3 regions of the Bradyrhizobium sp. CB82 genome follow, and region 1 is predicted to be linked to each of the others. Evidence: predicted binding sites of a transcription regulator. Region 1 holds the regulator's gene; each other region holds the start of a gene.

Evidence for each region. Region 1 encodes PhoB, which activates phosphate uptake and scavenging genes when phosphate is short. Its sites were predicted from a motif close to TGTCATNNANCTGTCAT; they were not measured.
Region 2: QA640_RS05490 (DUF465 domain-containing protein) is a predicted target of PhoB. The motif match lies at 5,037-5,053, and genes of this name have one in related genera.
Region 3: QA640_RS01775 (DUF2794 domain-containing protein) is a predicted target of PhoB. The motif match lies at 2,893-2,909, and genes of this name have one in related genera.

Annotation. Positions count from the first base shown of each region.
Region 1 covers NZ_CP121650.1:8,803,913-8,811,743, forward strand. Annotated here, with positions in the region: gene argF (ornithine carbamoyltransferase) at 1-89, opposite strand, end outside; gene QA640_RS41730 (aspartate aminotransferase family protein) at 89-1,297, opposite strand; gene QA640_RS41735 (GcrA family cell cycle regulator) at 1,756-2,268, shown strand; gene phoB (phosphate regulon transcriptional regulator PhoB) at 2,348-3,055, opposite strand; gene phoU (phosphate signaling complex protein PhoU) at 3,070-3,786, opposite strand; gene pstB (phosphate ABC transporter ATP-binding protein PstB) at 3,798-4,616, opposite strand; gene pstA (phosphate ABC transporter permease PstA) at 4,613-5,458, opposite strand; gene pstC (phosphate ABC transporter permease subunit PstC) at 5,463-6,452, opposite strand; gene QA640_RS41765 (hypothetical protein) at 6,482-6,634, opposite strand; gene pstS (phosphate ABC transporter substrate-binding protein PstS) at 6,646-7,656, opposite strand; gene QA640_RS41775 (ATP-binding protein) at 7,799-7,831, opposite strand, start outside.
Region 2 covers NZ_CP121650.1:1,149,227-1,157,057, forward strand. Annotated here, with positions in the region: gene rpsU (30S ribosomal protein S21) at 102-404, opposite strand; gene aqpZ (aquaporin Z) at 669-1,391, shown strand; gene QA640_RS05460 (5-(carboxyamino)imidazole ribonucleotide synthase) at 1,426-2,532, opposite strand; gene purE (5-(carboxyamino)imidazole ribonucleotide mutase) at 2,529-3,017, opposite strand; gene QA640_RS05470 (GGDEF domain-containing protein) at 3,160-3,891, shown strand; gene QA640_RS05475 (hypothetical protein) at 4,006-4,257, opposite strand; gene QA640_RS05480 (hypothetical protein) at 4,282-4,497, opposite strand; gene QA640_RS05485 (DUF465 domain-containing protein) at 4,603-4,809, opposite strand; gene QA640_RS05490 (DUF465 domain-containing protein) at 5,140-5,325, shown strand; gene QA640_RS05495 (NAD(P)/FAD-dependent oxidoreductase) at 5,439-6,542, opposite strand; gene QA640_RS05500 (EAL domain-containing protein) at 6,742-7,831, shown strand, end outside.
Region 3 covers NZ_CP121650.1:363,229-371,059, reverse strand. Annotated here, with positions in the region: gene QA640_RS01790 (FtsX-like permease family protein) at 1-453, shown strand, start outside; gene QA640_RS01785 (Bax inhibitor-1/YccA family protein) at 723-1,514, shown strand; gene QA640_RS01780 (GNAT family N-acetyltransferase) at 1,807-2,337, shown strand; gene QA640_RS01775 (DUF2794 domain-containing protein) at 2,456-2,827, opposite strand; gene QA640_RS01770 (DUF1223 domain-containing protein) at 3,308-4,126, opposite strand; gene acnA (aconitate hydratase AcnA) at 4,374-7,094, opposite strand; gene ccmA (heme ABC exporter ATP-binding protein CcmA) at 7,358-7,831, shown strand, end outside.

The DNA.
Region 1 (7,831 bases):
TTCATGGCGGAGGAGGCGGCGAGCATGCTCTTGAGCTCGGACAGCGGCAGCTCGTTGATGTCCAGGAAGTGCTTGGGCGTCTTGCTCATCAGCTTGCCGCCCGTGTCTTGAGACTGGATGCGATCGCCGTGCAGGCGCGCTCGAGCCGCGCGACGCCTTCCTCGATCTCGCCTTCCGTGACGATCAAAGGCGGCAGGAAGCGCACGACATTGTCGCCGGCGCCGACGGTGAGCAGCTTTTCGTCGCGCAAGGTCGTGACGAGGTCGCCCGAGGGCACCACGGCCTTGATGCCGATCAAGAGCCCCTCGCCGCGCACCTCGCTGACGATTTCGGGATGGCGGTCGATCACGGAGGCGAGCTTCTGCTTGAGCAGCAGCGACATCTTCTGCACGTGATCGAAGAAGCCGGGCTTGAGCATGACGTCGAGCACGGCGTTCGCCGCGGAGACAGCGAGCGGATTGCCGCCGAAGGTCGAGCCGTGAGAGCCCGGCGTCATGCCGGATGCCGCCTCGGCCGTCGCAAGGCACGCGCCGATCGGAAAGCCGCCGCCGAGTGCTTTCGCGAGCGACATCACGTCCGGGGTCACGCCGAGGCGGCGATGCGCGAAGAGATCGCCGGTGCGGCCCATGCCGGTCTGCACCTCGTCGAAGGCGAGCAGAAGGCCATGCTCGTCGCAGAGCTGGCGCAGAGCACGATAGAAGGCGGGAGGCGCCGAGCGCACGCCACCCTCGCCCTGGATCGGCTCGATCAGGATGCCCGCGGTCTGCGGGCCGATGGCCTTCTTGACGGCTTCGAGATCGCCATGCGGCACCTGGTCGAACCCGTCCATCGGCGGACCAAAACCTTCGAGATATTTTGCAGCCCCCGTGGCGGCGAGGGTTGCCAGCGTGCGGCCATGGAAGGCCCCCTCGAAAGTGATCATGCGGTAGCGCTCGGGATGACTCTTGGAGGCGTGATAGCGGCGCACCACCTTGATCACGCATTCCATTGCCTCGGCGCCGGAATTGCAGAAGAACACGAAGTCCGCAAAGCTCTCGTTGCAGAGCCTGACCGCGAGCTTCTCGCCATCAGGGCTCTGGAACAGGTTCGACATGTGCCAGAGTTTCGTGGCCTGCTCCTGCAAGGCCTTGACCAAAGCGGGATGCGCGTGGCCCAGCGCATTCACGGCGACGCCCGAGGTGAAGTCGAGATAGCGCTCGCCATTGGTCGCGACCAGCCAGCAGCCCTCGCCGCGCTCGAAGCCGAGCTCGGCCCTGGCGAAGACGGGAAGCAGATGCGTCGCGGCGCTGTTGGTCATGACGGTCACTTGAATGTTGAGGCCGGCTCACGAGACTGCGTTGCGCAGCGCATCATTGACCTGCCCGGAAAACGAAACGTGCCGCCTTTTAAGGGCGGCACGTGTCACTATTTTATGCTTGGAAAAACCGCTGTCAATGCCGCCAGAAGGCCCTGTAGGCCACGCGACCCGTAGTCTTGCGGTGGTGATTTTGAGGGGTTTTTACTACGGAACATGTGGACGCGGAGCCGCAGACTCTTGCGCGGGAGTCACGCCATATTGTAGCGTTTCCCCTGTCAGATACGACATCTCGTGCAGCAGTTCTGATCCTCTAAGTCCTCCTGTACCGGCGTAACGTTCGGGTGCCTCGATCGCGCCCGGCGAGCCTTAAGGGATTCTGGCAGCACGGGTTTTTCGAGGCTTAGACATCGCCACGCGGCCCAAGGATTGGCTGACCGTGCGGCGAAGGAAAGGGTGCAATGACGGTTTTGACCTGGTCCGACGATCGCGTCGAGCAATTGAGAAAGCTCTGGGAAGCCGGGCTTTCGGCCAGCCAGATCGCTGCCGAGCTCGGAAATGTGACGCGCAACGCCGTAATCGGCAAGGTGCACCGGCTGGGCCTGTCCGGCCGCGCCAAGAGCCCGTCCTCGGCGGCTCCCCGGCCGCGCAAGGCGCGCCCAGCACAGCACATGATGCGGGTGAGCCGCCCGATTGCCCGCGGCAACACCGCACTCGCGCAGGCCTTCGAGGTCGAGGTCGAGCCCGACCCGATCACCTATGACAATGTCGTTCCGATGAGCCAGCGCCTGTCGCTGCTCGAGCTCAACGAAGCGACCTGTCACTGGCCGGTCGGCGATCCCTCGAGCCCGGACTTCTTCTTCTGCGGCGGCAAATCGCTCTCGGGGCTGCCCTACTGCGCGCAGCACTCGCGCGTCGCCTACCAGCCGGCAGCCGATCGCCGGCGCGCACCGACGAAGCCGGGTACGCGCTGACCCTGTCACAAACGGCAACGTCCCGGCTTTAGGCCGGGACGTTCGGTCGGGAGATTCAGCGCGCCTCCGGCGCGCTTTTTTACGTCTGCTCGGCCTTCGCAAACCGATCATCCAGCGCGTAGCCGGCGCCGCGGACGGTGCGGATCGGGTCCTGCTCGCGGCCGAGATTGAGCAGCTTGCGCAGGCGGCCGATGTGGACGTCGACGGTGCGCTCGTCGATATAGATGTCGCGGCCCCAGACGCTGTCGAGCAACTGCTCACGCGAGAACACCCGGCCGGGATGCTCCAGGAAGAACTCCAAGAGGCGATATTCGGTCGGGCCGAGGTCGATCGGCCGTCCGGAGCGCGCGACGCGGCGCTTCTCGCGGTCGAGCTCGATGTCGCCATAGGCGAGCACGGTGGCAAGCCGCTCGGGGCTCGCGCGCCGCAGAAGCCCCTTCACGCGCGCGAGAAGCTCGGGCACGGAGAACGGCTTGACGATGTAGTCGTCGGCGCCGGTGGCAAGCCCGCGCACCCGCTCGCTCTCCTCGCCGCGCGCGGTGAGCATGATGATCGGCAGCTGCTTGGTCTCGGGCCTCGTACGAAGCCTGCGACACAACTCGATGCCGGACAGACCCGGCAGCATCCAGTCCAGCACGATCAAATCGGGGATGTGCTCCTTGAGACGGGTATCGGCGTCGTCGCCGCGCATCACCGTCTCGACATCGTAGCCGTCGCCTTCGAGGTTGTAGCGCAACAGCTCGGTCAGCGCTTCCTCGTCCTCAACAACCATAATGCGTGCGCCCATGGCGTCGTCGCTCCTTAAGTATTCGGCACGGTCGTGGCGAAGGTCGTCATGTCGCCCTTCGGACGCTTGTCCGCGATGGCCTGACCTTCGATCATATAGAAGACGGTTTCGGCGATGTTGGTCGCATGGTCGCCGATCCGCTCGATGTTCTTGGCACAGAACATCAGGTGGATGCAGAACGAGATGTTGCGCGGATCCTCCATCATGTAGGTGAGGAGCTCGCGGAACAGCGAGGTGCAGATCGCGTCGACCTCCTCGTCGCCCTTCCACACCATCATCGCCGCCGGCAGGTCATGCGCGGCATAGGCGTCCAGCACCGACTTGACCTGCTGCTGCACGAGGTCGGTCATGTGTTCCAGACCGCGGAACAGCTTTAGCGGGTGGAAATCGGTCTCGAGCGCTGCGACGCGCTTGCCCATGTTCTTGGCGAGGTCGCCGATCCGCTCCAGGTCGGTCGCAACGCGCATGGCGCTGACGATCTCGCGCAGGTCGACCGCCATCGGCTGGCGGCGCGCGATCGTGAGCACGGCGCGCTCCTCGATCTTCTTCTGAAGCGCATCGATCTCGGCGTCGGTTGCCACCACGCGCTGGCCGAGCGCGACGTCACGGCGGATCAGCGCATCGACGGAATCGACGATCATGCGCTCGGCGAGGCCGCCCATCTCCGCAACGAGCCGCGTAAGCTCCTGGAGATCGGTGTCGAAAGCCTTTGCGGTATGTTCGGAAGCCATTTCCTGTCTCCTCAGCCGAAGCGGCCGGTGATGTAGTCCTGGGTGCGCCGGTCGCTGGGCGACGTGAAGATCTTGCTGGTCTCGTTGAACTCGATCAGCTCGCCGAGATACATGAAGGCGGTCTTGTCGGAGACGCGCGCCGCCTGTTGCATGTTGTGAGTGACGATCGCGATCGTGTAGCTCTCGGCTAGCTCCTGGATCAGCTCCTCGACCTTGGCAGTCGAGATCGGATCGAGCGCCGAGCATGGCTCGTCGAACAGGATCACCTCGGGACGCACCGCCACGGTGCGGGCGATGCAGAGGCGTTGCTGCTGGCCGCCGGAGAGCGACAGGCCGGAGGCGTTGAGCTTGTCCTTGACCTCGTTCCACAGCGCGCCGCCGCGCAGCGCCTTCTCGACCCGGTCGTCCATCTCGGATTTGGAGATCTTCTCGTAAAGGCGGATGCCGAAGGCGATGTTCTCGTAGATCGTCATCGGAAACGGCGTCGGCTTCTGGAACACCATGCCGACCCGGGCCCGCAGCAGGTTGAGGTCGAGCTTGGGGTCGAGGATGTTGGTCTGATCGAGCATGAGCTGACCGGTGGCGCGCTGCCCCGGATAGAGATCGTACATCCGGTTGAAGATGCGCAGCAGGGTCGACTTGCCGCAGCCGGACGGACCGATGAACGCCGTGACGCGGTTGGTGCCGAGCGTCAGGTTGATGTTCTTCAGCGCATGGTGCTCGCCGTAATAGAAATTGAGGTTGCGCACCGTCACCTTGGCCGGAGCCTCAGGCAGTATCGGCGGCGCCTGACGCCCGGTGGAACCTACGGAAACGGACAGATCGCTCATTTTGCAGTCCTCTCGGCGCCGAGGATGCGCGCGCCAATGTTCAGTGCAAGCACGGTCAGGGTGATCAGCAGCGCCCCGCTCCAGGCCAGCTGCTTCCAGTAGGCGTAGGGGCTCTGCACGAAATTGTTGATGGTGACCGGCAGGTTCGCCATCGTCTTGGTCAGGCTCAGGCTGTTGAACTGGTTCGAGAGCGCGGTGAACAACAGCGGCGCTGTCTCACCAGCGACGCGCGCGGTGGCGAGCAGCACGCCCGTGATGAGGCCCGAGCGCGCTGCGCGATAGGCGATCCTCTTGATGACCAGCGAGCGCGGCAGGCCGAGCGCGGAAGCCGCCTCGCGCAATGCGTTCGGCACCAGGAGCAACATATCCTCGGTGGTGCGCAGCACGACTGGGATCACGATGACGGCGAGCGCCAGCGCACCGGCGATCGCCGAGAAGCCGCGCATCGGCACCACCACTGCGCCATAGATGAACAGGCCGATGATGATCGAGGGCGCGCTGAGCAGGATGTCGTTGATGAAGCGGATCACCGAGGTCAGCCTGTCGTTACGGCCGTATTCGGCGAGATAGGTGCCGGCGAACAGGCCGAGCGGCGCGCCAATGCCGACGCCGATCACGGTCATGATGATCGAACCGATGATCGCGTTGCGCAGGCCGCCTTCGGTCGAGCCTGGAGGCGGAGTGTCCGCGACGAAGATCTGCAGGTTCAGACCGGCGAGGCCGTTGTAGAGCAGCGTGATCAGGATCAGTGCGAGCCAGGTGACGCCGAAGGCGGCGGCGGCGATGCAGAGTCCGCGAACGACGATGTCCTTGCGGCGGCGGCGTACATAGATCGGGTTCATGACGTCACTTCCCCGCCTTCTTTTCCAGCCGCAGCAGCATCAGCCGCGCTGCGGCCAGCACGAAGAACGTCAGCACAAACAGCAGGAGGCCGAGCAGGATCAGGCCGGACTGGTGCAGGCCGTCGCTCTCGGCGAACTCGGATGCGATCGCCGCCGAGATCGTGGTGCCCGGCGCGAAGATCGAGGACTGGATGCGGAAGGAGTTGCCGATGATGAAGGTCACCGCCATGGTCTCGCCGAGCGCGCGGCCCAGCGCCAGCATGACGCCGCCGATGATGCCGACGCGGGTGTAGGGGATCACCACGCTGCGCACGACCTCCCAGGTGGTGCAGCCGACGCCGTAGGCGGCCTCTTTCAGCACCGGCGGCACGGTCTTGAATACATCGACCGAGATCGAGGTGATGAAGGGCAGCACCATGATCGCGAGGATCAGCGAGGCGTTGAACAGGCTGAGATAGGACGGCGGGCCGGCGAAGATCGCGCCCAGCACGGGAACGCCATCGAACAGCTTGATCATGAAGGGCTGAAAGGTGTTGGCCAGGAACGGGCCCAGCACGAAGAATCCCCACATGCCGTAGATGATCGAGGGAATGCCGGCGAGCAGCTCGACCGCCATGCCGATCGGACGGCGCAGCCATTGCGGGCAGAGCTCGGTGAGGAAGATCGCAATGCCGAGTCCGACGGGGATGGCGATCAGCATCGCAATGAAGGAGGTGACGAGCGTGCCGTACATCGGCCCGAGCGCGCCGAGCACCGGCGGATCGGCCGACGGCGCCCAGCGCTGCGTCCACAGGAACGACAGGCCGTATTCTTTCATCGCGGGGAAGGCGCCGACGATCAGCGACAGGATGATGCCACCGAGGATCAGCAGCACCGAGATCGCGCTGAGCCGTGTGATCCAATAGAAGGTCAAGTCGCCGAGCTTGAACGCGCTCAAGGCCTTGGCGCGGTCATATGGTCCGGCGTCGTCGACGATATCGCTCTGAACGGCCATCTCTGCCACGCCGATCCCCTATGGTACCTTTACGTCATCTGCATGCCGCCGATGAAGGCGATCTTGTCGACGATCCGTCCCGCGTCATTCGGGATGGCCCCGAAGGACCAGACCCGGAATTCCAGGGGATTTCCGGGATCGATCTTGCCACTCGCGCTCCGGAAGTGACGGAGCGCGAGCATCAACGTCGCGATCAGCTCTTGATCTCGGCGGCCCAGGTCTTCTCGATCTGCTGGACGACGCTGTCCGGCATCGGGATATAGTCGAGTTCCTCGGCCATCTTGCCGCCGTTCTTGAAGGCCCAGCGGAAGAACTTGATGGCTTCCTGCGAGGCCGCCTTGTCGGTCGCATCCTTGTGCATGAGGATGAAGGTCGCCGCGGTGATCGGCCAGGACTTCTCGCCGGGCTGGTCGGTCAGGATCACGTAGTAGCCGGGCGCCTTGGACCAGTCGGCGTTGGACGCGGCAGCCTGGAACGCCTCGACGGTCGGCTGCACCGTCTTGCCGGCCTTGTTGACGAGGCCGGCGTAGGTCAGCTTGTTCTGCTTGGCGTAGGCGTACTCGACATAGCCGATCGAGTTCTTGGTCTGGCTGATGTTGCCGGATACGCCTTCGTTGCCCTTGGCGCCGACGCCGACCGGCCATTCGACGGCCGTGCCCTCGCCGACCTTGCTCTTCCAGTCCGCGCTGGCCTTGGAGAGATAGTTCGTGAAGTTGAAGGTGGTGCCTGAACCGTCCGAGCGGCGCACGACCGTGATCGCCTCGGAGGGCAGTTTCACGTTCGGATTGAGCTTCTTGATGGCCGGATCATCCCACTTGGTGATCTTGCCGAGATAGATGCTGGCGAGCGTCTCACCGTCGAACATCATCTCGCCCGCCTTCACACCCTCGAGGTTGACCACGGGGACGATGGCGCCCATGACCATCGGCCACTGCGCGAGGCCGTCCTTCTCGAGCTGCTCGGCCTTGAGCGGCATGTCGGTAGCACCGAAGGTGACCGTCTTGGCCTGGATCTGCTTGATGCCGCCGCCGGAGCCGATCGACTGGTAGTTCAGACCGTTGCCAGTCTCCTTCTTGTAGGCGTCAGCCCACTTCGAATAGATCGGGAACGGGAAGGTCGCGCCGGCGCCCGTGATGTCGGCAGCGAAGGCCGACGTCGATGCGGCCACCAAGCCAGCAGCGACGATGGTTTTGATGAAATTCATGCTGGTCTCCATAGGGGGAGCGAAGCGCCGTGCGCGCCCGATCGCGCTCCCGCGCCGCCCCTTTAGGAGCGGTCGGTAGTGCTTTTACGAAGGTTTCATGACAGTCGGATGACAGGCTTAAGCGACTGAAATAGCGTGGATTTCAGCTCGAAGCCGGGGGCTTGGCCTGGGGAAA
Region 2 (7,831 bases), 1.6 Mb from region 1:
GCATCGGTAGTGCCCCGTCCCAGAAAGGCACCGCTCACAAAACAACAACGCGGGCCCGAGGCCCGCGTCATCGAAAACTCAGTCTTGCAAGACCAGCAATATCAGCGCGGTCCGCGCGGACCTGCACCGGGGCCGCCACGGCCGCCGGCGCCACGCTCGCCACCGGGGCCAGCGCCGAACACCGGCTTCGGCTTCATCGGCAGCAAGCCTTCACGCTGCAGCTTCTTGCGCGCCAGCTTGCGCGCGCGGCGCACGGCTTCGGCCTTTTCGCGGGCCTTCTTCTCGGATGGCTTTTCGTAGTGACCGCGGAGCTTCATCTCGCGGAAAATCCCCTCGCGCTGCATCTTCTTCTTCAGCGCCTTGAGGGCTTGATCGACATTGTTATCGCGAACGAGAACCTGCACGCGGCATCCTCTTCAGTGGATCGGATTTGAATTCTGGCAAGTCAAAGGGGATGGCAGAAAAGCGCAAGCCCTTAACCTTGAGCGCGCGGATGTATCAGACAAAACCTGAGATGTCCACCTGCCAAGCGGCCTCTCGGGCCAAGATAAGCCATTAAATGGGGCAAAAATGCCCCCGTGCGGCCCTGATTTGGGTGGTTTGGCGCCAATGGCGGGGCCGCTCCCGGAACTTTGATCCGGAAGTCTAGGAAATCAGGGGAGACGCGCATGGATATGAAGAAATATGCCGCCGAGGCCATCGGCACCTTCTGGCTCACCTTCGCGGGGTGCGGGAGCGCGGTGATCGCAGCCGGCTTTCCGCAGGTCGGGATCGGCCTGGTCGGTGTGTCCCTGACGTTCGGCCTGAGCGTGGTGACCATGGCCTACGCCATCGGCCACATCTCGGGCTGCCATCTCAATCCGGCCGTCACGGCCGGTCTTGCGGCGGGCGGCCGGTTCCCGACGGGACAGATCCTGCCCTATATCGTCGCGCAGGTCGTCGGCGCGATCGTCGCGGCCGCGCTGCTCTATGTGATCGCCAGCGGCGCCCCGGGCTTCGACATCACCAAGGGCTTTGCGTCGAACGGCTATGGCGCGCATTCGCCCGGCCAGTACGGCATGGTGGTGTGCTTCATCACCGAGGTGGTGATGACCATGATGTTCCTGTTCGTCATCATGGGCGCCACGCACGGAAGGGCGCCTGCGGGCTTCGCGCCGCTCGCGATCGGGCTTGCGCTGGTGATGATTCATCTCGTCAGCATCCCCGTCACCAACACGTCGGTGAACCCGGCGCGCAGCACCGGGCCCGCGTTGTTCGTCGGCGGCTGGGCGCTTGCGCAACTCTGGCTGTTCTGGTTTGCGCCGCTGATCGGCGGCGCGCTCGGCGGCGTAATCTATCGCTGGCTGAGCGAAGAGCCGTCAGGTGTCGTCGCCGGTGTGAAGACCGCGTGATCACAGTGGGGGATCGCGAAGCGCCGCGGTCCCTTCACTTGTCGCGGGCCTGAAGCACTTCGGTGACATGGCCCATCTTGCGGCCCGGCCGCGGCGTGCCCTTGCCGTAGATGTGGACGGTCGCGCCCGGAACGGTCAGCCAGTCCTGGTAGCGGTTGATCTCATCGCCAATCAGGTTCGTCATGGTGACGACCTCGCCGTGCCGCACGGGCTTGCCGAGCGGCCAGCCGGCTATGGCGCGGATATGCTGTTCGAACTGCGAGACGGACGCGCCGTCGAGCGTCCAGTGCCCGGAATTGTGCACGCGCGGCGCAATCTCGTTCACCAGCACCTTCGGTCCCGTGCCGTTGGCGAGCACGAACATCTCGACCGCCAGCACGCCGACATAGTCGAGTGCGTCGGCGATCTTCCCGGCGACGTCGCGCGCCTCTTCGGCAAGCGCGTCCGGAATCGCGGCCGGCGCGCGCGAGACCTTGAGGATGTGATCGCGGTGCTCGTTCTCGGTGACGTCGAAGCATTCGACCTGGCCTTCGGCCGAGCGCGCGGCGATCACGGAAATCTCGCGCTCGAACGGCACGAAGGCTTCGAGGATCGCCGACTTGGTACCGAGGCTGGTCCACGCTCTCGCGACGTCGTCATCCTCGCGGATGATCACCTGCCCCTTGCCGTCATAGCCGAAGCGGCGCGTCTTCAGCACGGCAGGCAGGCCGATCCTGGCGATCGCGTCACGCAAGGAGGTAACGGAGGTGACGTCGGCATAGGCCGCCGTGCCGATTCCGAGCCGGGTGGCGAAGTCCTTCTCGGCGAGCCGGTCCTGGGTGGTTTCGAGGATCTTGCGGTTGGGCAGCACGGGGCGGCGTGCGTCCAGCACCAGCGCGGCCGCGGCCGGCACGTTCTCGAACTCGTAGGTGATGACATCGACGTCATTCGCGAACAGCTCGAGCGCCTCGACGTCGGCATATTCCGCACAGGTCGCGTTCAGCACGACGTCGAAGGCCGGTGAGTCCGGATCGGGCGAGAACACCTGGCAGCGCAGGCCGAGCCGCGCCGCGGCCATCGCAAGCATCCGTCCCAATTGTCCGCCGCCGAGGATTCCGATCGTGTCGCCGGGCTTCAGCTTCACCCGTTTGCTGCCAGTCACGCCTTGTCCTCCGGGCGCTCGGCCACGGCATCAGTCTGTGCCTTGCGCCAGGCCACGAGGCGATCGGACAGCGCCGGATCGGACAGGGCCAGCACGGCCGCGGCCAGCAGCGCCGCGTTGATCGCGCCCGCCTTGCCGATGGCGAGCGTCCCGACCGGGATGCCGGCAGGCATCTGGACGATCGAGTGGAGCGAATCGACCCCCCTCAGCGCCTTGGATTCGACGGGGACGCCGAACACCGGCAGTTCCGTCAGCGCCGCCGTCATGCCGGGCAGGTGCGCGGCGCCGCCGGCGCCGGCGATGATGACCTTGAAGCCTTCGGCCTTGGCGCCCTTGGCAAAGGTGAACAGCCGTTCCGGAGTGCGGTGGGCCGAGACGATGCGGCTTTCGCAGGCGACACCGAGCGCTGTGAGCGTATCGGCGGCATGCCGCATGGTGTCCCAATCCGACTGGCTTCCCATGATGATGGCGATCGGCGCGGTCATGACGTCAATTGTGCTCGGGAATACAGAAACAGAGGCCAGATTAACGGTTCCGGCCGGCGGCTCGCAAGGCGGTGGCAAGGAGAAGGGAATGCACTATCCTGTCTTGGTGAATCCCCGCAAGCCTTCATTGAGCAGGATGCCCATGAAGAAACCAAAAAGGGCGATCGCTGCGAAGGCAAAAAAGGGCCGGAAAAGCAGCGGGAGCCGATCCAAACCCGCGGCCAGGCGCGCAAGGCGGCCAGTCAAGCAGTCCGCTGCGACCGCCGCCGAGGACGAGACCAAGAACCAAGCCGACGCGATCATCCGCGGTCTGCGCACCAAGCTCGCCCAGGCGCAGCGACGCATCGACGAGCTCGAGGCTGCTGCCGATACCGACTTTCTGCTCGGCATCCCGAACCGGCGCGGCTTCGAGCGCGAGCTTCACCGTGCGATCGCCTATATGACGCGCTACGCCGCTCGCGGCGCGCTGATCGTGCTCGATGTCGACCGCTTGAAGCCCATCAACGACAGCTTCGGTCATGCCGCCGGTGATGAGATGCTCAAGGCGATAGCCGCCACGCTGACGCGGCAGGTGCGCGCCTCAGACGTGGTCGGTCGCCTTGGCGGCGACGAGTTTGCGCTTTTGTTGTGGAACCTCAGCGAGACCGACGCCAGGGCCAAGGCGGCGGCTCTCGAGCAGGCGATCGACGACCTGTCCTTTGTCTTTCGCGGCCATCGCGTGAATGCGGGCGCCTCCGCCGGCGTCGCGCTGCTCGGATCTCACGCCAAGGCAGGCCGCGCAATGGAGGAAGCCGACGCAGCCATGTACGTCCGCAAGGCCCAGCGGCGGCACGAGCCGCGGATCAGGCTGATCAGCAGCGAGGCCGGAGCATGAGGCTGGAGCATGATGTGTCTTGGTTGAACCGGTACGAGCCGAGGGCTGGATTCACTTCTCCCCGCCTTGTGGACGTGAACCCAGCCCAGCGATCGCAACTTACTTTCATACGTTTTACAGCGCGCTGAGGTCTTCCGGCACGTTGCCGAACCTGCGCAGCAGCTTGGCGTCGCCGAACTCGCCGGTCATGGGGTCGCCGCTGCGGCTGAACGCGATCGCGCCGATATGGCCGGCCCCGTGCGCCAGGATCTCGGCGCGCCGCAGCGCGGCGGCTGAGGTCTGGCATTCCTCCGCCGCGCCGGCGACCGGCGATCCGTCTTCGTCGATGAGGAAAGGCAGTGCAACGTAATAGGTGACATCGGACATGGTCGGCTCCGAGTGCTCGTTGGCTCACGCGGCGCTGGATGCGCTCCGCAGCTTGTTGCGCGACGTCTCGGGAATGCAGCCGGCCGAAATTGCCGCCTGCAATTCCTCGAGCTCCGCTTCCAGATATTCGTTGGCCATGATCAGCGCCTTGATGGTGCTGCGCAGATTGCCGTCACACATCGCGATCGCCTGATCGCAGGCTTGTTCGTAATGGCTGTTGTCGAAGACGGCTGCGGACATGGCATTTCCCCCGAAAGCGGTTGATGATCGAATGTTCTTCTTTTGTTCTTTTTGAGTCAAGAGGAATCCGATGCGCGGAAAACGCGTCGGGCATGCCGGCTGCAATCAGGCGATGATGTCGGGCGTGATCTGGTCTTCGATGAAAGCGATACGGTCCCGCAACAGCAGCTTGCGCTTCTTCAGGCGCTGTAGCCGCAACAGGTCGGGCGCGGGCGATTGATGCAGTGCATCGATCGCCGCATCGAGATCTCGGTGTTCCTGCTGCAACCGGGCGAGCTCGGCTTCGAGTTCGCGCTCGTTTTCATTGGTCATGATGTGCGGTAGCCGGAAAACCCGATGAGGTTGCGAAAGGCTGTGGAAGGCCTGTGGAAAGTATCGTCCTTGCGCGACGTGATCGCAAGCGATCTGGGTCCTCTATCAACGTTCTCTCGCAAGATATTTAAGCGGATCTCGGCGCGGTCGCGGAAGCGGCATTGAAATCATGGATGATTCTAGTCGCAGTTCCTTACTCACGGTTCATTACATATGAATTTTCAAAAATGACAGTACGACCACGGATACCCATCGACAGAACGAATCGGTGATGTAGACTTGTTTGTCCGGATCGAATCCTGAGGTTCAACCCTACCGAGGAGGTTTCGAATGACAATTCAGGCACATCTTGTTGAATTGGAGCGGAAACACAAACTTCTCGAAAACGAATTGCACGAAGCTCTCGTGCACCTTTCAACAGACGACCTGCAAATTGTTGAGTTGAAGCGCCGGAAGTTGATGGTCAAGGACCAGATCGAGCGGTTGAAGCACGGCGCGGACGACACGCTCCACTAATAACCTCCATACATGAACAAGCCTGATCTCGTACCCTTAGCGCAGGGATGAGAGCTGTTGCACTCATCCCGCGTCGAGGTGCGAAGCGTTGCGCGATCAACTTCGCGCGACGTCTAGATGTTCGCGAGCTCGGCGACGTGGTCGGCGATCGCAAGCGATGACGTCAGGCCGGGCGATTCGATACCGAAGAGATTGATCAGGCCGTCCACGCCGTGATCGCGCGGGCCCTGCATCAGGAAATCCTGCGTGGCAACCGCCGGCGGAACGATCTTCGGCCGTATGCCCGAATAGCTTGGCATCAACGCACCATCAGGCAGGTCCGGCCAGTATTTGCGGATCGCCGGATAGAATCGCTCTGCGCGTGCGGGATCGACGGCATAGTCGATCGCTTCGATCCACTCCACGTCGGGACCGAAGCGCGCTTGGCCTGCCATGTCCAGGGTGAGGTGCACGCCGAGTCCGCCGGGCTCGGGCACGGGATAGATCAGCCGTGAGAACGGCGCCCTGGCGCTGCAGCTGAAATAGTTGCCCTTGGCGAGATAGGCCGGCGGAATCCGGTCGAGCGGCATGCCGTCGATATTGCGCGCCACCGTCGTCGCTGAAAGGCCTGCCGAGTTGACCAGCAGGCTGCATTGCAGCGTCATCGGCGCCTCGCCGCCGGCATCGATTTCGATGACGCCGCCGGATGCCTTGCCGCGGATCAGCGGCGTGTGAAACGCGAACGCAGCGCCCGCCGCTTCGGCCTCGCCGCGCAGCGAGAGCATAAAGGCGTGGCTGTCGATGATGCCGGTCGAGGGCGAGAGCAACGCGGCATCGCAAGCCAGCGCCGGCTCCAGCGCACGCGCGGCGTCGCCTGCGAGCATCTGCATGTCGAGCACGCCGTTGGCCTCGGCATGCGCCTTGATCGATTGCAGCTTCTCGGTCTCTTTCGGATTGGTCGCGACGATCAGCTTGCCGCAATTCTTGTGCGGGATGTCGCGCTCGGCGCAGTAGCGGTAGAGCGCATGCTTGCCGCTGACGCACAGCCGCGCCATCCAGCTCCCGGCCCGGTAGTAGATCCCGGCATGGATCACCTCGCTGTTGCGCGAGGAGGTGACGGTGCCGATGGCTTCCGCCGCTTCCAGCACGATCACCTCGCGCCCGGCCTGGGCGAGCCGCCGCGCGACCGCGAGCCCGACCACGCCCGCTCCGATGACGACGCAGTCAACTCTATCCATGGTGGGACGGGAGGTCGGTGAGCGGCAGGGCCGAGAGACCTAATAAACCGCATCCAAGGCGGCTCTCCATTAAGGAAGAATTTATCATGTCAGGGCAATTGCCGCATCTGGCATCACATTTTTCTGTCGTGCTGACAGGCGTTTACCCGATCCCAACCCGTGAGGCCAGACAATCCGGAGTTGAAATCGCGGGTGGCTGATGGCCGACAAGTACTGGCACGCGAGCGGCACGATTCCGACGTCTGTGCAGGCCCTGGTGTGCCTGGCCTGCACGGTTGCGCCCGTGCGCGCCTTTGCGCTGCCCGACAATTTCGCCCCGCCGAGCTATCTGGGCAGGCTCGATCCCAATCTGCTCTGGGAGGCTCTGCTCGGCGGCATCGCTGTGTGCTCGTTTCTTGCGGCCTCCGTGCTGTGGATCCACTCGGCGTTGCGACGGGCCCAGGGCACACAGCTCAGACGCAATGCCTTCGTCTCGTCCGCGCTGAACAATCTGAACCAGGGCGTGCTGATGACCGATGCGCAAGCGCGGATCATCTTCTGCAACGACCGCTATCTCGAGATCTACGGGCTGGCGCGGTCGGATCTCTGGACCGACATGACCGGTCTAGACATCCTCAAGCTGTGCCGTGATCGCGGCGTGCTCGGCGTGGCCGACGACGAGTTCTACGAGAAAGCGGCAAGCTCGAACGGCCTGATCACCGAGCTGCCCGACGGGCGCGCCATCCTGGTGAAATATTTCGTGCTGCCGAATGGCGGCTCGGTGGCGACGCATCTCGACGTCAGCGAGCAGCGCAACCTGTCGCGGCAACTTGCCTCCACCAAGCAGTTCCTCGAATCGGTGCTCGACAACGTCCCGGTCTGCGTGGCCGCGAAGAACATCGAGGACGGCCGCTATATCTTCGCCAACCGCGCCTTCGAGCGCTTCTCGCGCTTCTCCCGCGACCGCATCGTCGGCAAGCGCGCCGACGAGATCTTCCGCCCTGCCACCGCAGCTAGCATCGAGGCGGCCGATCGCGCGGCGCTGGCGTCGGCCGAGGGGCAGTACCGCAGCGAGATCAAGGTCGAGCGGGGCAGGGAGAGCCGCGTGCTGTCCTCGGTCCGCGTGATCGCCCGCAACCAGAACAACCAGCCCGAATTCCTCATCGCCCTGTTCGAGGACGTCACCAACCGGCGCTCGCTCTCGGAGGAGTTGGAGAGCACCAAGAAATTCCTCGAGCTGGTGGTCGACAACATTCCGGTCGCGCTCATCGTTGAGCAGGTCAAGGACGGCCGCTATCTGCTCGCCAATC
Region 3 (7,831 bases), 800 kb from region 1:
TATCCGATGGTGACGAGCGTGCGGGTCCGCGAGGTCATGGAGACGGTCGGCTCGGTCGTCACCAATCTCACGCTGGCGATCCGCGGCGCCAGCGCGGTGACGCTGATCTCGGCCGTCCTGGTGCTGGGCGGCGCGCTCGCCGCCGGCCATCGTCACCGGGTCTACGACGCCGTGATCCTGAAGACGCTGGGCGCCACACGGCTGCGGCTGCTCGGCGCCTATGCGCTCGAATATCTCCTGATCGGGCTCGCCACCGCCGTGTTCGGCGTCATCGCCGGCAGCATCGCGGCCTGGATGATCGTGACCCGGCTGATGACGCTGAGCTTCGTCTGGCAGGCCGGCAGCGCGGCCGGCGTGGTCGCCTCCGCGCTTGTCGTCACGGTCGGGCTCGGGCTTGCCGGGACGCTGCTGGCGTTGAACCAAAAACCCGCCACGGTGTTACGGAATTTGTGACAAATTGAAGCGGGCAGCGGCGCGGTACCCCCCAATCGAGGAATTTTCCGGGGTTAACCACGGCCGCGCGTCGGGATTGCGCGTCCAGGCGACATTCAGCCGCGCGTGAACGCTTGCAGTGAATGTGTTAGTTTCCCACATATCGAGTGGGTTCGGATCCCCGATTGTTATGCAAAATTAATGTCGGCAGACATCGGTATCCGAGATAGAGTTTTGACGACCCGGCGGCGCCAACCCTTGCGTCCCGGCCAACCAACGGGAATTCGACCATGTCGGACCTAGACCGCAACTACGCTTCTCCTTTCGGCAGAGCCGCCGGGCGTGTCGACGCCGCGACGGTCGATGCCGGCCTGCGCGCATACATGCTGCGCATCTACAATTACATGAGCGTCGGCCTGGCCATCACCGGCCTCGCCGCGCTCGGTGTCTACATGGCGGCCGTGACCAACGACCCGTCGGGCGCCGCCGCGAAGATCGGCAACGCGTTCCTGACGCCGTTCGGCTACGCGATGTTCGTGAGCCCGCTGAAATGGCTGTTCATCCTGGCGCCGCTCGCCATGGTGTTCGTGATCTCGGCCGGCATCAACCGCCTCGCCCCCTCGACCGCCCAGATCCTGTTCTGGGTGTTCTCGGCGCTGATGGGCATCTCGCTGTCCTCGATCTTCCTGGTGTTCACGCACACCTCGATCGTGCGGGTGTTCTTCATCACCGCGGCCACCTTCGGCGCGCTGAGCCTCTATGGCTACACCACCAAACGTGACATGAGCGGAATGGGATCGTTCCTGTTCATGGGCCTGATCGGCATCATCATCGCGAGCCTCGTCAACCTGTTCCTGGCGAGCTCGGCGCTGCAGTTCATCGTGTCGGTGGTCGGCGTGCTGGTGTTCGCGGGCCTCACCGCCTGGGACACCCAGCGGCTGAAGAACGACTACATCTACGGCTACGCCTCGGCCGGCGGTGACATTGCCGAACGTGCGGCGATCACCGGTGCGCTGTCGCTCTACCTGAACTTCATCAACCTGTTCACGCTGCTGCTGCAGCTGCTCGGCCAGCGCGACTAGGCGCCGATACGAGTGAGCAACACGAACCCCGGCCGCAAGGCCGGGGTTTTCGTTTGGGCGAGGTCGCATCCGCTAACTCCGTCGTTGCGAGGAGCCACCCGGTCCCGCCTTCGGCGGGCCGGATGACAGGCTCCGCGACGAAGCAATCCACCTTCCACGGATACATTTCTGGATTGGTTCGCTGAGCCTGTCATCGGGCCGCGCTACGCGCGGACCCGGTGGCGCGCAATGACGATGGGGGAAGCGGTGTTGCCCCCTTCCGGCCGCCGCGGGGAGGCTCTAATCTCCCCCCATGTCTGCACCTGAAATCAGGCCCACGACCGAGGCCGATCTTCCCGCCGTCACCGCCATCTACGAGCACGCCGTGCGCCACGGCACTGCGACCTTCGAGCTCGAACCACCCGACCTCGCCGAGATGACGCGCCGCTACCGCGCGCTGGCGGATGGAGGCTACCCGTATTTCGTGGCCGTGCTCGAGAACCGGATCGCCGGCTACGCCTATGCCGGCGCCTACCGGCCGCGGCCGGCCTATCGCTTCACGGTGGAGAACTCGATCTATCTCGATCCGTCGTTCCATCGACGCGGCATCGGCTCGGCGCTGTTGCAACGCCTGATCGTCGAATGCGAGGCGCGCGGCTTCCGCCAGATGATCGCCGTGATCGGCGATTCCGCCAATGCCGGCTCGATCGGGGTACACACCAGCGCCGGCTTCAAGATGATCGGCACGCATCCCAATGTCGGCCTGAAGTTCGGCCGCTGGCTGGACACGGTGATGATGCAGCGCGAACTCGGCGAGGGCGCAACGAGCGTGCCGGAGAGGTAGGCGAAGCGCAATCCGGGAACGCCCCGCATGTGGATTAACCCCGGATTTCGCTTCCGCTCCATCCGGGCTGCGATGCCCTTGTCGCACCACCGCCAGTGCCGATGACTTAATCGAGCCGCTACACCACCGCCAGCTTGCGGTCGATCGCGAGCAGCACGCGCTCGAGCTCGTGGCCGCGGCGCAGGATCAGGCCGGTCGCCGAGATCACGCTGTACATGCCCTGCTTGCGCGCGAGCCGCGGGTCTTTCTCGATGCGGTAGATCGGCACTTCGGAGGCGCGGCGATAGACCGAGAACACGGCACGGTCTCTCAGGAAATCGATGGCATAGTCGCGCCACTCGCCGTCGGCGACCATGCGGCCATAGAGGTTGAGGATGCGATGCAATTCGGGCCGGTTGAACGTCACCCGGCCTGCCTGGGAACCCGCAGCGGCGCTCCGCGCCACTGCGCGCTGCTCGCTCGGATCGGCATCCTCCGGCATCAGACTCATGGGCGCCTCCCTGTCGCTCCGACACGTGACCGGCGGCCGTAAAAACCGTGCCCGTCCCGCGGATCATGACAGTTGCATGATTGCGCCAACCGCGGCCCGCCGCAAGGGGCGCCAACCGCGCGGCTGCACATCGCACCGCAAACACACCTCCCGGCTGTGGAACCCGCTCGCGACATACCGTCACGGGATCGTTAGCAGGAATCATAGTCTCGCCGCTTTTCCGCCCAGCGCCTGCCGCCCTGCACTGCGAAAAGATTCGTGTGCGTTGGCCCGGTCCTTTCGGTTCCGGATTCCTCAGCCCCCAGCCCCCCGGGGTCGTCGGGATCGGGCCTGTTCGCACAAAGGAAGGGCCAACGCGAGTTGGTCCTTTTTTGTTGTGGGGGTGTTTCTGCTCGCTGTCATTCCACATTGCGCGATGGGGCGCGATGGCGCGAGCCCTGAATGACCGGAATGCCGCGCGTTGGCGGCTGAGTTGAGTAATCAGTGCAGTGACGTGTACGCCGCGCCCAGCATCGGTCCCGGCTTCTCGCGGTTGCCATCCTGGACGTAGACGACCGCACCGTCGACGCCCTCGCGCGTGAGGTTTTCCAGCGGCACGGTCCAGCTTTCCGGAGTACCGTTCCAGTCACCGACCTTCAGCAGGTTGCGCACCACGTTGTGGTAGGTGATCTGCTGCCCGCGATTTTCGCCACGGCTGATCGAGATCGGCACCGCCCTGGTGATCGAGCAGATCCAGACCTCGCCATGCGAGACCGCCGCCTCCTTGCTCGCCGCTACCGAGACGTTGAGCTGCTTGCCTGCAAGCGACATCGACACCGGCACGCTCATCACGGTGTCTCCCTTGGCGGTCTTCTCGATCGCGCTCTCGATGCCGGCGCGGTCGCTGCCAATGACATGCGCGGAGCCGTTGACCACGACTTGCGGCGTGTAGACCTCGCGGTCGCCGCGCATGCGGGAATAGGCGCGCTGCCGCGCCGAGAAACGCGAATCCGCCAGCGTGTCCTTCCAGCCGAGATAATCCCAGTAGTCGATCGGCATGCTCAGCGCGATGATCGAGGGATCGTTGGAGAGTTCGCCGATGATTTTGTCGGCGGGCGGACAGGACGAGCAGCCCTGCGAGGTGAAGAGCTCGACCACCGCGCGGGGATCGGCGTGGGCGGGACGGATGACGGCGATGATTGCGCAGACGCCAAGTGCACTTGACCAGATCGCACTTGACCAGATCGCACTTGACCAGATCGCACCTGACCAGATCGCACCTGACCATCGCGAAATCAAACCAGAGGCCATCATAGTCATGTTGAACGCCGCACACCTTGCTGATGTCGAGGAGAAATCTTATCGCCGATTGGTCACCGTAGTCTTACGGACAAGCCTTACGGAGAAGTCCCGCGCGCGGGTACGCTCCGCATCGTCCGAGACGAAGATCTTTCGCCGGACGCGCCCATCGGAACATACCGCAAACGAACAAAGGCGACCCTTGATAGGCCGCCTTTGCTCAACCTTCTACTCACTTCGCAGTGAGCCATCGTTCACAAATCCGCGCTTACGCAGCGAGTTTGCGCAGCACATAGTGCAGGATGCCGCCGTTGCGATAGTAGTCGAGTTCGTCCAGCGTATCGATGCGGCAGAGCAGCGAAACGCGCTGCAGGGAGCCGTCGGCCGAGACGATCTCGGCGGTCAGCTTCTGGCGCGGCTTGAGGTCGCCGACGAGGCCGCGCAGCGTAACCTTCTCATCGCCCTTCAGACCAAGCGACTGCCAGGAGGCGCCCTCCTCGAAGGTCAGCGGCAGCACGCCCATGCCGACCAGGTTGGAGCGATGGATGCGTTCGAAGCTCTGGCAGATCACGGCACGGACACCGAGCAGACGCGTGCCCTTCGCGGCCCAGTCGCGCGACGAACCGTTGCCGTATTCGGCGCCGGCAAACACCACCAGCGGCACGCTCTCCTGCTGATACTTCATCGCCGCGTCGTAGATCGACATCTGCTCGCCATCAGGCCAGTGCTTTGTCAGGCCGCCTTCCGGAATATTTCCGTCAGCGCCTTTCAGCATGAAGTTCTTGATGCGGATGTTGGCAAACGTGCCGCGCATCATCACCTCATGGTTGCCGCGCCGCGTGCCGTATTGGTTGAAGTCGGCCGGACGCACCTGATGCTCGCTGAGATACTTGCCGGCCGGCGAGGTGAGCTTGATCGAGCCTGCAGGCGAGATGTGGTCGGTGGTGATCTTGTCGCCGAACATCGCGAGGATGCGCGCCTCGACGATATCGGTGACCGGCTCCGGCTCCTTCTTCATGCCTTCGAAGTAGGGCGGGTTCTGCACATAGGTCGAGCTCATGTTCCAGCGATAGGTCTCGCTCTCGACCGTCTTGATCTTGCGCCAGTTGGTGTCGCCCTTGAACACGTCGGCATACTTCTTCTTGAAGATCGATGCGGTCACGAATTTCTTCATGAAGGCGTTGATCTCCTTGGTCGTCGGCCAGATGTCCTTCAGGTACACCGGCTTGCCGTCCTTGCCCTCGCCGAGTGGCTCGGTGGCGAGGTTCTTGGTCACGCTGCCCGCGAGCGCGTGGGCGACGACGAGCGGCGGCGAGGCCAGATAGTTCGCCTGCACGTCCGGCGAGACGCGGCCTTCGAAATTGCGATTGCCGGAGAGCACGGCGGCCGCGACGATGCCGTTGTCGTTGATCGACTTCGAGATTTCCTCCGGCAGCGGACCGGAATTGCCGATGCAGGTGGTGCAGCCGAAACCGACCAGGTTGAAGCCGACCTTGTCGAGATCGGACTGCAGGCCCGAATTGGCGAGATATTCGGCGACGACCTGGCTGCCCGGCGCGAGCGAGGTCTTCACCCAGGGCTTCGCCTTCAGGCCTTTCTTGGCCGCATTGCGCGCCAGCAGGCCGGCGCCGATCAGCACGCTCGGATTGGAGGTGTTGGTGCAGGAGGTGATCGCCGCGATCACGACGTCGCCATGGCCGAGCTCGAAGTTCTTGCCCTCGACCGCGTAGCGCTTCTCGGCGTCATCGCCCTTCTTGTACTCGTTGGCCATTGCCAGCGAGAAACCTTCCGACACGGAGGGCAGCGCGATGCGGCCTTCGGGACGCTTCGGACCTGCCATCGACGGCACGACGTCTCCGAGGTCGAGCGTGAGCGTCTCAGTGAACACCGGGTCCGGCGACTTGGCGGTGCGGAACAGACCCTGCGCCTTGGCATAGGTCTGCACCAGCGCGACGCGCGCCGAGGCGCGGCCGGAGGTCTTGAGGTAATCAATCGCGGCGGCATCGACCGGGAAGAAGCCGCAGGTCGCACCGTATTCGGGCGCCATGTTGCCGATCGTGGCCTTGTCGGCGACCGAGAGATTATCGAGACCGGGGCCGAAGAACTCGACGAACTTGCCGACGACACCGAGCTTGCGCAGCATCTGCGTCACGGTGAGAACGAGGTCGGTCGCGGTGACGCCTTCCTTGAGCTGCCCCTTGAGCTTGAAGCCGACGACGTTCGGCAGCAGCATCGACAGCGGCTGGCCGAGCATGCAGGCCTCCGCCTCGATGCCGCCGACGCCCCAGCCGAGCACGGCGAGGCCGTTGACCATGGTGGTGTGGGAGTCGGTACCGACCAGCGAATCGGGATAGGCGACCTCGAAGGTGCCGGTCTTCTTGCCGACCGTCATCTTCTCCTTCTTGGTCCAGACGGTCTGGGCCAGATATTCGAGATTGACCTGGTGGCAGATGCCGGTGCCGGGCGGCACGACGGAGAAGTTCGAGAACGCCTTCTGGCCCCACTTCAGGAACTCGTAGCGCTCCTGGTTCTGCTTGTATTCCTCGGTGACGTTCTTGGCGAAAGCCTTGTTGTCGCCGAAGAAGTTAACGATCACGGAATGGTCGATGACGAGATCGACGGGCACCAGCGGATTGATCTTCTCGGCGTCGCCGCCGAGCTTCTGCATCGCATTGCGCATCGCGGCGAGGTCGACCACGGCCGGCACGCCGGTGAAATCCTGCATCAGGACGCGCGCCGGGCGGAACGCGATCTCATGCTCCAGCGATTTCTTGCGCAACCATTTGGACACCGCGACGATGTCCTCTTTCTTGACCGAACGGCCGTCCTCGTTGCGCAGCAGGTTCTCGAGCAGGACCTTCATCGAATAAGGGAGCTTTGAAATCCCCTTCAGACCATTCTTCTCCGCGGCCGGCAGGCTGTAATAGACATAGGTCTTGGCGCCGACCTTGAGGGTCTTTTTGCATTTGAAGCTGTCGAGCGAGGTCATGTAGGAAATCCCAATTGTTAGGTATACCCGGCAGAGGGTACTTTAACACCGTCAGCAAATCCGGCTGGGTCGCTTGCAGGAGCGAGTGGAGTGCTGCATCAAGTTCCGGGCTTATAGAAGCTTTCTAACCGCACCGCCACAAGGACGATCGTGCCGCAGCAATCCGGAAGCCACAAATTCTGATGCGCTACCCCAAGATTTTCTGGCGGTATGCTTGAAGGTCTCCTTGGGGCTCGCTTGAGAGCGTGGATGTAAGAGGCGACATGCAGCTCTCAGGGCGTGGCATCAGATGCGTGCGGGGCGGCCGCGAGGTGTTTGCCGGCCTCGATTTTGCGGCCGCCTCCGGCGAGGCGCTGGCGGTCCTGGGGCGCAACGGCTCCGGCAAGACCTCGCTGCTGCGACTGATCGCGGGGCTCCTGGTCCCAGCCGGGGGCACCATCGAGCTTTCCGGCGGTGACGCCGAGCTGAGCTTGGCTGAACAATGCCACTATCTCGGCCATCGCGACGCGCTGAAGCCGGCGTTGAGCGTTGCCGAAAACCTCGCATTCTGGGCTGATTTCCTGGGTGGCGAACGCTTCGACGGCGCGACGAGCCTTGCGACCGTCGGCCTTGACCACGCCACCCGTCTGCCGGCCGCGTTCCTCTCCGCCGGCCAGCGCCGCCGCCTGTCGCTCGCCCGCCTGCTGACGATCCGCCGCCCGGTCTGGCTGCTGGACGAGCCGACCACCGCGCTCGAC